2 regions of the Brevibacillus antibioticus genome follow, and region 2 is predicted to be linked to the other one. Evidence: a T-box and tRNA genes for the amino acid it is inferred to sense, from the RefSeq annotation. Region 2 holds a T-box; the other holds one or more tRNA genes.

Region 1 (7,562 bases), 470 kb from region 2:
AGCAGGCAGTAGCTCTGATCAAGGCTTGGTTCAAGCGAAAAATAGTCTGAAGCAGGCAGAAACTGCTCTTCAGGATGCAAAAGTCAACCAGCAGCGGATGCAACAGCTCTTTTCACAAGGAGCGATTTCCGCGCAACAGATGGAGCAGGCAAATTCCCAGCTGACAACGGCACAGACCTCTTATGATAACGCGCAGCAGACATTGCAATCTGCGGGGCAAAAAACAAGCGTGCAAGTTTCCGAAGCCTCTGTACAGCAAGCGCAAGTAAGTCTGCAAAATGCTCGTGAGCAATTGGCGAATGCGACTGTGACATCTCCGATCAACGGATACATTTCGAGCGTAAACGGTGCAGTTGGTCAAATGGCAGGCCAGCAGCCGGTTGTGGTCGTTGTTAATACGAACCCACTTCTGGTAAAAGCGAATCTGTCAGAAGCAGATATCACAAAAGTAAAAGTAGGAACAACCGTAAAAGTAAATGTACAATCGACAGGAAAAACGATTGATGCCAAAGTAACGGCAATGAGTCCAGTAATGGATTCGCAGCTCAAGGCATATCCAGTGGAGATTACGATTCCAAACCCATCCAATGAGCTGAAGTCCGATATGGTTGTGAATGTAACCTTCCCAACCGTTGGGGAAAGTGGAGCAAAATCAATCGTGGTAACGCGCGGTGCAGTTTTTGATCGCGATGGAAAACAATATGTATTCAAGCTGGAAGGTGACATTGCAAAACAGGTCGAGGTCACGACAGGCAAATCCTCCAGTGATCAGATTGAAATTTTGACAGGCTTGTCTGCCGGCGAAAAGATCGTGGTAAAAGGGCAAACACTGCTTCAAGATGGCGGCAAAGTCACGATTCAGTAAGAAAAAGAATAGCAGGGAAGGGGCGGAGTACATCCGCCTCTTTTTTCTTAAGTGGACCAGATTTATCCATCCTCTTGTTACGTTTTGTGCCAAATAGTAATACATAATAAATATTATGTAAACTAAAATGTCACGGATTTAAGACAAAGTGTCATTCCTACTTTTGAAGGGGGAAAAGATTCGATACAATGAGAGGATAGTGGATAAAATACCCACCGGAGGTACATATGACTGGCGATATTACTGTGTTTGTGGCTTTTGCAGCAGGTTTTCTCTCGTTTATTTCTCCTTGTTGCCTGCCGCTTTATCCGTCCTTTTTGTCTTACATAACTGGGGTAACGATTGATGAAGTAAAGAAAGGGAGAGCGGTTTTTCGCAAGGAAGCCTTCTTGCATACCTTTTTCTTCATTGTCGGGTTTTCGATCATTTTCGTTGCGCTGGGGCTGTCTACATCTTGGATCGGAAGCTTGTTCACCGACCAGCAGGACTTGATTCGTCAACTGGGCGGTATTTTGCTTGCTGTTATTGGTTTCGTTATGCTTGGCGTGTTTAAAATGGATTGGATGATGCGCTCTTTTAAAGTCGATTTAAAATCGAGGCCATTGGGGTATACTGGGTCCATACTGGTGGGAATGACGTATGCAGCAGGATGGACACCTTGTGTGGGACCCATTCTTTCTGGCATTATCGTCATGGGTGTATCCAATCCTTCAAGCGCATTGGCTTACACCTTGGCGTATACGCTCGGTTTCGCCATTCCATTTTTTGTCATGACGTTCTTTATCAGTAAGGTGAAAGCGATTGTGAAGTATTCCGACCTGTTTATGAAAATCGGAGGAGCCATTATGATTTTGTTCGGTATTCTTCTGTATACAGATAAACTGACGGATATTACACGCGTTCTCATTCAAATGTACGGAGGCTTTACGGGATTCTAACTCAGTAGGGCAGAGGTGACACAATGAAAAAGCTGTTGCTCGCGGTGATCGTATTATTGGGGGTAGGACTTGCTGTTTGGGAAAAACCTCAAGAAACAACCGCAATCGTAGCAGAGGTTCAAAAACCGGAAGTTGGCTTTGCGGCTCCTCATTTTACACTGACAGGATTGGACCAGCAGACGTATAAAGTAGAAGGAAAAAGGGCGAAACCATTGGTCTTGAATTTTTGGGCTTCCTGGTGTGGACCATGCAAGCTGGAAGCGCCTGATTTACAAAAAGTCTATGAAAAATACGGCGGACAGGTTGATCTGTATGGTGTGAACGTCACAAGTAATGACAGCCCGGAAACAGCCGTGGCCTTCGTCACCAACTACAAGTTGACATTTCCGATACCGATGGATGTAGCTGGAACGGTGTCGAATCGTTACAAGGTGATGGCTTTCCCAACTACTTACTTGATTGACGCGGATGGGATCATACGAAAGAAGATAATTGGCATGGTTGATGCGCCTACACTGGAGCTGGAACTGCGCCAGTTGTTAAGTCCAAAGCCATAATGAACGCAGATTAGTCGCTGGGAGAGCATCCTCCGGCGGCTTTTTCTATTTGTGACACATATGACAAAGCCCATTTTGCAGGTGAATATCTTGATTTTGTATGCTTGCCTAAAGAGCGGGGGTGTTCTCTTTCATAGACTGGAGTGATCCAGGGCAAAGGGAGGAAAACGGATGGCCAAGGGCAAAAAGGTAAAGAAGAATACGCCACAGCACGCCAATCAAGTACAGCTGAAAATCGTAACGTCCCATACATGTCAAGTATGCAAGCAGCAATGCGCACGAGGGATGGCATATCTGCAACAAATGTCCCAGCCTGGCGCGATCGGCTTTGGTGTACCATGCATCCTCACTAAGCAAAAGCAATAGTTCGTCCTTTTCCGTGTGCGGAATCGTGTGTTCACGAGAGAGAGTCCCTTCGTGCGGTGAGAAGGGATCCACAGCCTGCCTCCAATTTGGAGCTGCCTACGGGTGGCTCTTTTTTCATTTTTTATGAGGAGTTAGGGGTGGGGAAATGTGACAAAAGTGGTTCAGGAGAGCCAACATTTCCTAACGAGACATGAAAGAGTATCATTTCAATGTAAGAAATTAAGCAGATTTATAGAAAGAAAAAATAACAATGTATAACAATCTAGGCTCGATTATTTCAATCAATATAGAGGAACGTTTTGAGTACTAAATCGTCTTATTCTAGTGAAGCGGTGATGACAATCATAAATCAATTTATTCCAGTCATCAAGAAGCATGCTAGAAATCTTGGGCATGCAGATCGATTTTGAACGATAAGATACGCGAAAAGGAATTTAATCAAGGAGGGATTATAATGAAAAAAGCACTTTTGAGTATAGTCGTACTTTCAATACTTGCTGGATGTGCGCCTGCTACCAGCTCAAATGTTGAAGTGCAGCCTGTTTCAAATGGGAGTGTTCCAATTGAAGAAGACCTCCTAAAAAAAATGAAGATTGTAAATGAAGATAGTGAAATCGGCTCAGGAGAACTAACTAAGGAGAATATTTCATTAGGGGGTATTCATATTGGAGATTCAGCAGAAGCCGTACGCAAACTACTTGGGGAGCCAACAAGTAAAGGAATGTTAAACTCTACGCCTTTTCCATTGTGGCACTACGAAAAGCAAAATATATACGTTGCATTCTATTATAAAGGAGGGAACAATCCCTCACCAGACAATCCAAAAGGCGGGGTTGTAAGCATAGTTGTTAACGAGCCATCTGACGTCAAAACAGATCGTGGTTTTGGTATTGGAAGCAGTCTAAAAGATGTGATGCAAAGTTTTCAAAGTGCTTATGCCTATGAAAAACGGAAGGATACAGATACACAATATGTGGTGATTTCAGGTTCAAGTTCATCTGGTAATGTCTTTTATCCATCGTTAAGAGTGTTATTAAAAGGAGACAAGGTAACGAGTATTAATATAAGCAATGAAGAAGAGCAACCATAAAAAGGAGAGTGGGATTCCCTCTCAAAATGACCAGTCAGCATCGTTAAGAACAGCGTTAAGTCGCCGACCTGGATAAGTATCACTTTTACTGCCACTCATGAAATGCCCTGTATTCCATGGTGACGCACCAATTCTTGAGCGAACAAACGCTATAACTATTTCATTATTCGATAGATTCAAACCTATGAGAGGATGCAAAATTCTATGATTTTGTCTGAGCAATACAAAGCATTGTCTAAGCCGAATTTTTCTATAATGCTTGAACTGTTATTTTCACCATCAAGTTTTAATGAAATATATTTACATCTTGGGCATACAAAGGAATCTGAAGATCAATTAAAATATTCGATTAGGTATGCTACGTTTTCATTCATGGAGCCATATGAAGTGTTAGAAGTCCCAGTTGAGCAAAGTATAGCAGAAAAAATTGAAGAGATACTTTGTGGGTCAAAGATTAGTATTATTCCTCAAAGATATAGTATGGGACTAGATGGACATTCTTACATACTAAAAGTAAATAGAGGATTCAATAAAATTGAAATCAGGTGGTGGTGTGAACCTGATGAGGAGTGGGCACCACTTGGAGAATTAGTTGAACTTATATTTAGTCAACTACCTAAGAAAGTAAGGGATTATTAGAATGTGGATACCTACTTATGGCTTGCATGCTGGTAGGTTTACCGGCTGTGTATTATACTGAAGGGACTGATGAAAACAAGGGAAAGGAGCAAAATTGACATGCGTCCATTACAAATATCACCGGAGACGGCAGTCAAGCTGGCGGAAGCACTTCAGGTACCCTTGGAGCGTCTTATGCACATGCCGCAACATATCTTGTTGCAAAAAATGATGGAGCTGGCTAATCAAGAAAAGGAAGCAAACGAAGCAGCGAATAAAAACCAAGAATAGGCGAGCGATACAAAAGGAGGAGAAGAGATGGGGGCAAATGTAGCACATAAATTCCGTACGGGGCTCAAGCCACAGGCGTTTGTGGAAAACATGACAAAAAATCAGGATACATACCAAAACTGGTCGGATGCATTCTCATGGTCGGATGAACAAGACCGTGCATTTTTTACCTCTCTCCAGCATCGTGATGACCTTAGATGCTTGATTTTAGCTGCGGACTGGTGTGGTGACGTCGTTCGCAACTTGCCAGTCGTGTTGCATGCCCTGAAAGAAACAGATATGCCAGTAGAAATGATGGTGATGGAAGAACACCTCGATCTCATGGATGAGTTTCTCACAATGGGCGGTCGAGCGATTCCAGTTGTTATTTTCGCAGACACGGGTGGACATGTTCTCGCCAGATGGGGACCGAGACCAAAGCATGTACAAGCTATCATGACGGCATTCAAGCAACAAAACCCGGACCGAAACGCCTCAGATTATGAGGACAAGATCAAAGTGGCGCGCGCCGAAATGCTCAAGCAGTATGGAGAAGGCACTGGCTACCAGCAAGTGATTGTCAAAGAGCTGAGAGAGCTGCTATCCTCAATCTAATCTCTCACATCAATAACAGGGCGGAGTTCCGGCTCCGTCCATTTACATGCAGAAGGGCTGATTAACATGTATTACTACGGGAATGAAACGATTATGTCCTTGGAGCAGGTGCTTCGCTTAAAAGCATCGGAAATTCGAATTCTGGAGTGGGTACGTACCTACGAGTTTTTAGAAAACAGTTATGGGATAGATGAAGCCGTTCCCTACTTCTTAGAGATAAAATGTGAAGAAGGGCAAGTGAAGATTCGCAAAAACCGCATACTAGACTTCCCGGAATACTCCTGTGAAGGAGAAGCAACCTTTCAAGAGGTAGACGAAGCACTGCGCGTTTTTCACGAGTGGGCACAGGAGATCTTGGCGAAGAAAGAGTTAATCTAAAAAAAATATTGACGTCAAACAAAGTTCATGATAAATTAATAAATGTCGCTTCTGGTTGAAGAGAGTAGACGTAGAAGATAGACAGCACATATTGTGGGGAGATAGTGAAGTGGCTAAACACGGCAGACTGTAAATCTGCTCCCTCCGGGTTCGGCGGTTCGAATCCGTCTCTCCCCACCATTGATTTTCTTTGGATGATGTGCTAATTTATTCATAGTTTCACTTGCCGGTGTGGCGGAATGGCAGACGCGCGCGACTCAAAATCGTGAGGGAAACCGTGGGGGTTCAAGTCCCTTCACCGGCACCATATCAAAAACGAATGCACACTAACCATGATGTTTACAGACACATGGATGGTGTGCTTTTTTAATATACGGGAAACAATTTTAAACAGCGGCGAGTCTAAGACTTGATTTTCAGGTCTTAGGTCGCCGCTGTTTCATTTTAGGGTAACGAAAATTTGCTTAAAAGTTCAATTCTGCAATCGTCTCCCCGAACAGAACCATGCCATTTTTTTGAAATCCGAGTGAAGCGTAAAGATTTTCAGCTGCGACATTGGCCGGGGCATAACCAATGACAATTTTTTGACAATCTTCCTTTGCTTTCAGGATATCAATGACTTGCGAAATTGCAGTACGTCCGTAGCCTAGTCGTTGGTACTTCGCATCAATTAAGAGTCTGTAAATCCAGTAGTTGCCATCGTCGGGGTCAAGCCCATACATGACAAAGCCAACCATCGTGTCATCATGGTAGATAGCCAAAGGAACAAATGTAGTTTGAAACTTTGCTTCAGCGATGGAGTAGAGGTTCGGAGCAACAAACTCGCTCTGTTCGGGAGTAGGTTCCAGTTCAATACACTCTTCCCAGTTTTCCAAAGTTACTTCACGAAGTGTCACAGACATCTAATCACATACATCCTTCCGGGGAACTGTTTTTGCCAATATATTACATTTTATCCTACGTGAAAAGAGAGTCAAAATCAATAGAGTGAACAAATTTTTTTCTGTTTTATGCAGCGCTACAGAAAGGGGAAAGAGAAGAATTAACCCAATTTTCAGAAATAACAATTTATGGAAAATTCATTTGACACTACAGAAGAGTCATCTATATAGTTGGAAATGGAAGTATCTGTAACCGATTTGATTTTTTACCATGACTGGATTGTGATTACATCTGCACAATTCAGAAAGGGGGATATGCTTTGCGCCAGGATAAGAAGCAATGGAAGGTCGGTTATCCTTTAAGTCATCCACAAAAGCGTATCTGGTATACGGAAAAAATGCATCCACAGCTTCCTGTCCATACGTTAGGGGGGATGGTGCGGATTCAGGGAAAGGTAAAACTGGATGTACTGGAAGCGGCCATTCACCTGTTCATTCAAAAGAACGATGCTTTGCGACTCAACTATCAGGAGGAAGAGACAGTCCTTCAGTTTGTTGGAGAGTACGAACCGCAGCCATTGCAGGTGTTTGATTTCAGACAGGAACCAAATGCCCCTGATCGGTGCAGACAATTCCTGCAAGCCTTGTTTGCAAAGCCGTTTTCGATCGGACAAGATCCTCTGTTCTACTTTTGTCTGATTCAACTGAGTGACGAAGAAGCAGGGTATTTTGTAAAGCTACACCATTTGATTGCTGATGGTTGGTCCATTTCAATCATGACAGAACAAATTGCTCACTATTATGACACGTTGTTGACAGGCGGTACCGTTCATGTAGGAGATGAACCCCCTTATCAAGCTTTTGTCGAAAGGGAGCATACCTACTCTCAGTCTGAGAGATTTGAAAAGGACAAGCGATACTGGCGGGACAAGTTTCAGAGCTTGCCTGTGATCACGACATTACAAAAGGCAACAGATACTACCG
Region 2 (7,562 bases):
CTTTCACATTCAATCGTGCCGAACTGGTGGATGCACTCATAGGGGAGCTTGCAGCGATGGAGGATTACCAGCGGGAAAGCGTTATTTATCGCCTTTTCGGCGGGAACAAAAAGCTTGCACAGGCAGTGAAAAAGGAATCTTCCCCCATCAAAGACAAGCTTGCCCAATTGCTAACCTTGGTTGAATAGCTTCATTGACAATATTTAGAAGACCGTGCTATATTGAAGGCAACTACTTGGAACGGAGGGTGAATCATTTGCGCCATTGTTTATTTATTGGAAAAGCCAATTCCATAATAAATAAACAAGAAGTCAAATTCACCCGCAAATCTATAGCTTGAATTCCTGTATGTTCTATTTTTCATATAGCGATTTCTAGTACGAGAGCAAGATGCTTCTGTTTATTGGACAGGAGCATCTTTTTTTGTTGTCAAAAAAGAGGGGTGATACAGATGAACAACAAGCAAAGGACGAGAAATGGAAAAACGAAATGGGGAATCCAAATGGTTGAACTGCATAATAGCACGATTACTACCAAAAAAGACGGCAGGACTCTCATTCAAAATCTGCATCTCACCCTGCAAATCGGTGACAAGATTGCCATCATCGGGGAAGAGGGAAATGGAAAAAGCAGCTTATTAAAATTGATTTACGCGGAACAAATGATTGCAGAGTATTGCACATATGAAGGTAACGTGTTGAGAACCGATTGTTCCATGGGTTTTCTTTCTCAGGAGCTATCGGATGAAGAAAAACAAATGACCATCGCCAACGTTTTTGCCGAAAATCAATGGACCAAAGAGCTGGTGAGAGCGATGGATGATTTCGGCATTCAGGCATTGGATTTAGATAAAAAGTTGGGTGTTCTGTCTGGTGGTGAGCGTTTCAAATACCGCTTTTTAAGTCTGCTGGCACAGAAGCCTGATGTTCTCTTGCTGGACGAACCCACGAATGATTTGGATATCCAAAAAATGGAATTTCCGGAAGGATTTGTTTAACAGACGGTTATTCCCGTCCTATATGTATCGCATGACGAAACATTTATTGCGAATACAGCAAACGGTATCCTTCATATGGAACTGACGAAGCGCAAAAACAAGTACCCAAATATACGTTTTCAAGAGAACCCTATGAGAATTACATCGCGAATCGCATGAGCCACTTGAACAAACAAGAACAGATCGCCAGAAAGCAAGCTTCTGATCATCGAAAGCAAATGGAGAAATGGCATGACGTTTGGAATAAGGCAGAGCATCAACATCGGAACGTGTCCAGGTCAGATCCGCGTCTGCAAAAGAAAATCAAGTCTCTGAAAAATCAAAGAGAGCGTATGGAGAAAGCATCGGAAACGTTTGTAGAGGCTCCAAGTGTGGAAGAAGCAAGCGACTTCCGATTTGATTCTGGGGTACATGTAGCTGGTAGTAAACAAATCCTCGACTTTTCATTGGAAGTACTGCAAATAGCGAACAAACAGCTATCGAAACAGATTCATTTATCGATCAAGGGGCCAGAAAAAGTCGCGATTATTGGGGAAAATGGGATCGGAAAAACGACGTTGTTGAAAAAGATCATGGATGAGCTCGTCCAGCACTCGTCATTCAAGATCGGTTATATGCCCCAAAACTATGAAGAGCGGCTGGATTCAACCAAAACACCGATTGAATACTTGGAAACAACGGGAATGAAAGATGCGATGACAAAAGCGTATACGCATTTAGGCAGTATGAAATTTACAAAAGAGGATATGCATCAACCCATAAAAAACTTATCTGGGGGACAGAAAGCAAAATTACTCCTGGTAAAAATGATTTGGGATCAGTGCGAAATAGTAATACTGGATGAACCGACCCGAAACTTCAGTCCTTTGACAACTCCTGTTCTGTGCCACGCCTTAACGGCTTTTGACAGTGTGATTATCAGTATTTCGCATGATCGACGGTATTTACATGAAGTCGCAATAACTGTTTATGAACTAACTTCCGATGGTCTCACGAAAATAAAATAAGGGATCGTGGCAGAATCATTGCTACATGGTTGACATTGCTATTTGAATTCAATATACTGACTTTAATTTCATATGAAACATACGTTGAAAGAGCCCAGTAGCAGCTTATTCCCTGTCCTAGAAAGCCGGGGGTTGATGGAACCCGGTACAAAATAAGCGAGCGAAATACACTCTGGAGTATCTCGGGTAATGCCGAGCGGAATCGCGAACGATAACTCGCGACGAGTGGCATGAATGGCCTGCGCAAGCGCTTGGGTCCATTGGTGCAAGTTGGGTGGTAACACGGTTATTCAATCGTCCCTATGTCTACAATAGACAAGGGGCGATTTTTTGTTTTTTACCATAGAAGATTAAAGGAGTGTATAGCAGTGAATATTATCGACGAACTCGAATGGCGCGAAGCCATCAATCAGCAAACAGATGCAGAAGGGCTGCGAGAATTAACGAACGAAAAAGCAGTCTCATTATATTGTGGTGTCGATCCAACAGGTGACAGTATGCATATCGGTCACTTGATTCCTTTCATGGTACTGAAACGCTTCCAGCTCGCTGGCCATCGTCCGGTCATTTTGATCGGTGGTGCAACAGGTACGATTGGCGATCCGAGCGGCCGTCAATCCGAGCGCTCTTTGCAAACACTGGAACAGATTCAGGAGAACGTCGACAAACTTACCGCTCAGATGAAAAAGCTGTTCATTACAGAAGGCGATAACCAAATCCGTTTGGTGAACAACTACGATTGGACGCACAAAATCAATGTCATTGAATTTTTGCGGGATTACGGGAAAAACTTCAGCATCAATACAATGCTTGCCAAGGATGTTGTGTCGAGCAGACTGGAAAGCGGCATTTCGTTTACGGAGTTTTCCTATCAGATTCTGCAATCGCTGGATTACCTGCATCTGTACAAACATGAAGATGTTCAGCTGCAAATCGGCGGTTCCGACCAATGGGGTAACATTACGAGCGGTCTCGATCTGATCCGCAAAAAAGAAGGACCAGAAGCAAAAGCGTTCGGTCTGACCATTCCTCTGATGCTGAAGGCAGATGGTACGAAATTCGGGAAGACAGCAGGAGGAGCCATCTGGCTTGATCCAAACAAAACAACACCATTCGAATTCTACCAATTCTGGGCGAATACCGATGACCGCGATGTTGTAAAATACTTGAAATACTTCACGTTCCTCTCCAAAGAGCAAATTGACGAGTTGGCTGAAAAAGTACAGTCTGAGCCACATAAACGCGAGGCGCAAAAAGCGCTGGCTGAGGAAATGACGAGATTTGTGCACGGCGAGGAATTGCTTGCGCAGGCAATGCGCATTACAGCAGCTTTGTTTACTGGCGATATTAAATCGCTATCGGCAGATGAGATCGAGCAAGGCTTCAAAGAAATGCCGACGTACGAATCTACCCTCGAAACGAAGAACATTGTCGACTGGCTCGTTGAGATCGGCATTGAGCCATCCAAGCGTCAAGCACGCGAGGATATTACAAAAGGCGCTATTTCCATGAATGGCGAGCGTGTTACCGATCTGGAACTGGAAGTAACTTCAAGTCTCGCTATCGGCGGTCGCTTCATCATTATCCGCAAAGGCAAGAAAAACTACAGCTTGGTGAAATTGTCTAAATAAATGAAGGAATAGAAAGCTTCCCTAAGAACCGCTAGGGAAGCTTTTTTTGTATTTGTGGTCACTATTTTCCTTTTATTTCGGGAGTGCAATGCTATCCACTTTGTTCGCTGCAATGACAGCAACTGCATTCGCCTCTAGATCGAACCAAAAGATAAGATCGCCGTCCGCTTTCTTCTGCGATGGCTTCATCCCGTTCACATAGACTTCCGAAGCTGTTGTCGCCATGGAAAGACCAGAAATCTTGCGCATACCATCATTGTGCAGAACAATCGAGCCGTTTGGTGCATATTCCATTCTGACTTGAGAGAGCGCGAGCCAATAATCCATGATTTCACGCACGGTCGTCAAATGCAATTTGCCTTGCTCGCGCAGCGCATCCATTCGCTTCAACAAGCGGTCAAAATCGGGGTGAATGATCCAGTTACCTTCTGCATCTCGAATAACAAATTTCCCGCCTTGCTTTTTGGACGGAATTCTTGCCAAGTAAGTATGATTGATAAAAACCCCACGATTTTGAATGAGCTGCTGGAGATTTTGCTCCCGATACAGATTCAGTGTAACTTCCGGAATGGTGGCAGCCGACCATGAATAAAACGGGCCAGTGACTGTGGGATGCGACCAATAGAGAGGAGTGTGCAGGGCGTCGCCTCTATGGGATTGGTACAGATCAAGGCCATTATACGGATTGTCGATATCTTCTGAGCTGTAGTGCCAAAAATACGATGTGCCGTATTTTTTCCACTGATGCGCCAAGTAATTCGCAGTTTGGTTGTCGAGTGCGTTAAACGCAAAGCTGGACTTCAAATACCCATGGTCAATCCATGTACGGCTTTGGAAGTGATCTTTCATTACTTGCAACGCATCTTCTGTAGTCTTTTGATAATGCCTGATTTCGTAAGGATAGAGGGTGTGTAGACCAATTTCATTACCGTTGTGATTCAGATCATCCAGAAACTGTAAAAATTCAGGGCTTTGCGCAATAGCGACATTGACAGGCGAGTTCGCCTGAAAATAAGGATTCGAGTAAAAGACGCTTTTCGTAACCGGAATCCGGTGTTTGACAAAACCGCCTGTCGCTTGTGCCGACGATGTAATCTTCTCAGAGCCGAAATAAACAGCCCGGTTCGTTTGCAGCGTCTGTTCGTCAGCATGCTCTGTCCATACGTGTGTCGCCAAATAACCAGAAGGCTGACTCATAAAACGAGGCATGAGTTTCGGTTGATATCCAACTACAAGCGAGAAGGAATTCGTCCGTTCATCGTTTGCACAATATTCGGAAGCGTGGCGGACTTTTCCGACTTGATTCGTAGAGCCTTGCTGTACGTATCTGTGATCGTTCATGTGATCCAGATTCACAATAAGCTGTTTTTTCGTTGCATTCAATTCAAGTGAAGACACGTTGGGGGCATGGTACAAAAAAGCTGTTTGCTTCCCTTGACCAAATTTCGCACCTTGGCGATCCAGCCAGTAAGAAGCTTGGAATTTCTGTGTATCCACTTTCCGATTCTTGCGGTATACCTCTGTTACATTTGGTTTGAATTGCAGGGAGAACACTTCACGAAAAACGTTTGCCTCTCGTTTGTAGGTGGTTTTTACGGTGATATCGATAGCTGGGCTATTCTTTTGCAGTGCATACTGTGTTGTAACCACTGCAATCGGAGTATGACCTGTGACAATGACTGTGTTACCAGTAGCCGTTTCCTGGTGTTCCACCTTTACGTCATCCCATTTGCGAACCCAGTGGCTGCTCCGTTTGATAAATATGTTCCGGTCGATCACTTTCGTCGTAGGTGGAGAGAAATACACGTCATTTTCCCGGACGACAGTTACTTTAGCCTGATGGACAAGCGGAGCATTCATTCTGCCTCCAAACGATTCGGAGCGAATTTCGATGGGCGCTCCTGGTTGAAATGGTGGACTTTGATCCAACGTTATTTGACTGGATCCTTTCGGAAGGGAAGGAGTCATTGCATTGTAAATCGTGCCATATTCGGCTTGGTACTGAATGGAAGAGAGGATTTCTTTTTTTGCCAAATCAGTAATGCGGACATTGCCTACCTCATTCCAGTTAAATACATAATATGGATTTTGAATGGAGGATTCTTTCGCAAGCGTAGGTATTGGAGAAGATAGTACCAAGAAAAGCAATAATAAGAAGGTAATGGCGGAAAACCTTTTCAGCAGCATGATTTTCTCCTTGTGTATGATGATATTGGTTAGCCCAAACAACGAATGTACAACAACCAATTGCAAGAGGAGTCACTTCCATTCGGAATATATATCCGTGCTACCTAACTCATCCAAGTAAAAAGGGGAGTTAGGCTAGTAATGGAAAAGTTTATGAATAAACAGATCAACTTAGAACTCACAAAGCTTTGGAGTCAGCTAGAAAATGATGGAGAATGTACACTGGCGAGATATAAAGAAATACATGATAAATCGTGACTTACACTGTATTTCTGTTTGCTGTGTTCTAGAATTTTCCTTCTGTAAAGTAATTTATCTATGAAATATTTGACTTAGTAGATCCTGTGATTTATGGATTGCCATTGCTTACATTTTGAACATTTTCATGAGATTTTATGAAGATAGACTTTTCTAACCCCTTAATCGCCTCAACAATCGAATCTGGTTAAAAGCTAGACGTCCTTTTACAATCGACATGCAATCATCAAAGGCTTTCGTCGATGGCTTTGCAGAGAGGTTTAACTGTCCAGCGATTTATGGAATACGGCCGTTTCGCTTCCTCCATGAAATCGTAAATCAAAAGGCTCACACTTTCGAATGAAGCAGAAAGTGTGAGCCTTTTTTGTAGGGATGGAAGAATGGTTTGGTAAAAAGGTAACACAATTAACAAAAATTGACTATTTTTTAACTGATTTCCAAAACACTCTCTGTTATAATGAATAACAGTTTCTCAAACAGGTGCATATGAATACGTTATTCTGCCGGATTGTAAGGAGGTGTGCAGGCCAGCACATTTGTATTTTGCCGTTCGAAAAGGGTCAGAACCAGCGTACATGGTTCCACCAATAAATGGAAAGTGACTTTTGTCCTGAAAACTGGTTTGAGCAAACAGGGAATTATTCCCATTGTGAAAAAATGTAAAATGGTGGAGAATTTGTAGGTGAAAATTGGTTCATGACCATAGTAATACAAAATTGGGTAATAGTTACAAAAAAGACACAAAAACCCACATATTTCGTTACATTTGGCCATTATATTAAATGGTGTTGATGAGGAAATTCCCAATATGATCCATTCGTCACGGAGGCTCCATCTTCAGAATTTAGCGGACCATTTCCTTGTAGTTTCGTTTACTTGTTTGGCCATTACATCGTATTGTCATACTTCATGATAGACAAAAGTTTTCCAATTATCGGAGGGGACATATGTTAGCAAATCAGGCCAATCTTATCGACTTGGAGTGGGAAAAAGAGCAGGTAGTCAAATTTAATGATACAAAGGTGGAATATCCACAGGATAAGTCGATTCATCAGTTGTTCGAGGAACAGGCAGAGGCTGTGCCACATCGAGTTGCCATCGTTTATGAAAATGAGCGCTTAACTTACCGGGAGCTCAACAGGAAGGCCAACCAATTAGCAAGAGTACTGATCGAAAAAGGGATTACGACAGACAGCATTGTCGGTGTAATGATGGAGAAATCGATTGAAAATGTTACAGCTATTCTGGCCATCCTCAAGGCTGGCGGAGCGTATGTTCCCATCGATATCGAATATCCCCGAGATCGGATTCAATATATCCTGCAAGACAGTCAAACCAAAATCGTCATTACCCAGAAAAACGTTAGCCAACTTGTATACGACGTCGGATACCATGGTCCTGTAGTCGTACTCGAGGAAGAACAGCTGGATTCTCGCTCAGATTCCAATCTTCACTTGCCAAGCAAGCCTACTGACATGGCGT

Evidence for each region. The T-box of region 2 lies ahead of tyrS (tyrosine--tRNA ligase). A T-box ahead of a tRNA ligase gene usually reads a tRNA of that ligase, here a tRNA-Tyr.
Region 1: it encodes a tRNA-Tyr, which carries the amino acid that the T-box ahead of tyrS (tyrosine--tRNA ligase) is inferred to sense. The anticodon was not compared.

What each region holds. Positions count from the first base shown of each region.
Region 1 covers NZ_SZNK01000001.1:1,519,271-1,526,832, forward strand. Annotated here, with positions in the region: gene E8L90_RS07240 (efflux RND transporter periplasmic adaptor subunit) at 1-865, shown strand, start outside; gene E8L90_RS07245 (cytochrome c biogenesis CcdA family protein) at 1,093-1,803, shown strand; gene E8L90_RS07250 (TlpA family protein disulfide reductase) at 1,827-2,360, shown strand; gene E8L90_RS07255 (hypothetical protein) at 2,532-2,726, shown strand; gene E8L90_RS07260 (outer membrane protein assembly factor BamE) at 3,181-3,816, shown strand; gene E8L90_RS07265 (hypothetical protein) at 4,021-4,455, shown strand; gene E8L90_RS07270 (YycC family protein) at 4,555-4,725, shown strand; gene E8L90_RS07275 (thioredoxin family protein) at 4,753-5,319, shown strand; gene E8L90_RS07280 (hypothetical protein) at 5,386-5,697, shown strand; tRNA gene E8L90_RS07285 (tRNA-Tyr) at 5,793-5,877, shown strand; tRNA gene E8L90_RS07290 (tRNA-Leu) at 5,923-6,004, shown strand; gene edeQ (edeine self-resistance N-acetyltransferase EdeQ) at 6,162-6,599, opposite strand; gene edeP (edeine non-ribosomal peptide synthetase EdeP) at 6,899-7,562, shown strand, end outside.
Region 2 covers NZ_SZNK01000001.1:1,991,963-1,999,524, reverse strand. Annotated here, with positions in the region: gene E8L90_RS08935 (DUF6138 family protein) at 1-188, shown strand, start outside; gene E8L90_RS30710 (ATP-binding cassette domain-containing protein) at 452-997, shown strand; gene E8L90_RS30705 (ATP-binding cassette domain-containing protein) at 1,162-2,004, shown strand; T-box leader at 2,080-2,309, shown strand; gene tyrS (tyrosine--tRNA ligase) at 2,373-3,635, shown strand; gene E8L90_RS08920 (hypothetical protein) at 3,708-5,822, opposite strand; gene tycA (tyrocidine non-ribosomal peptide synthetase TycA) at 7,028-7,562, shown strand, end outside.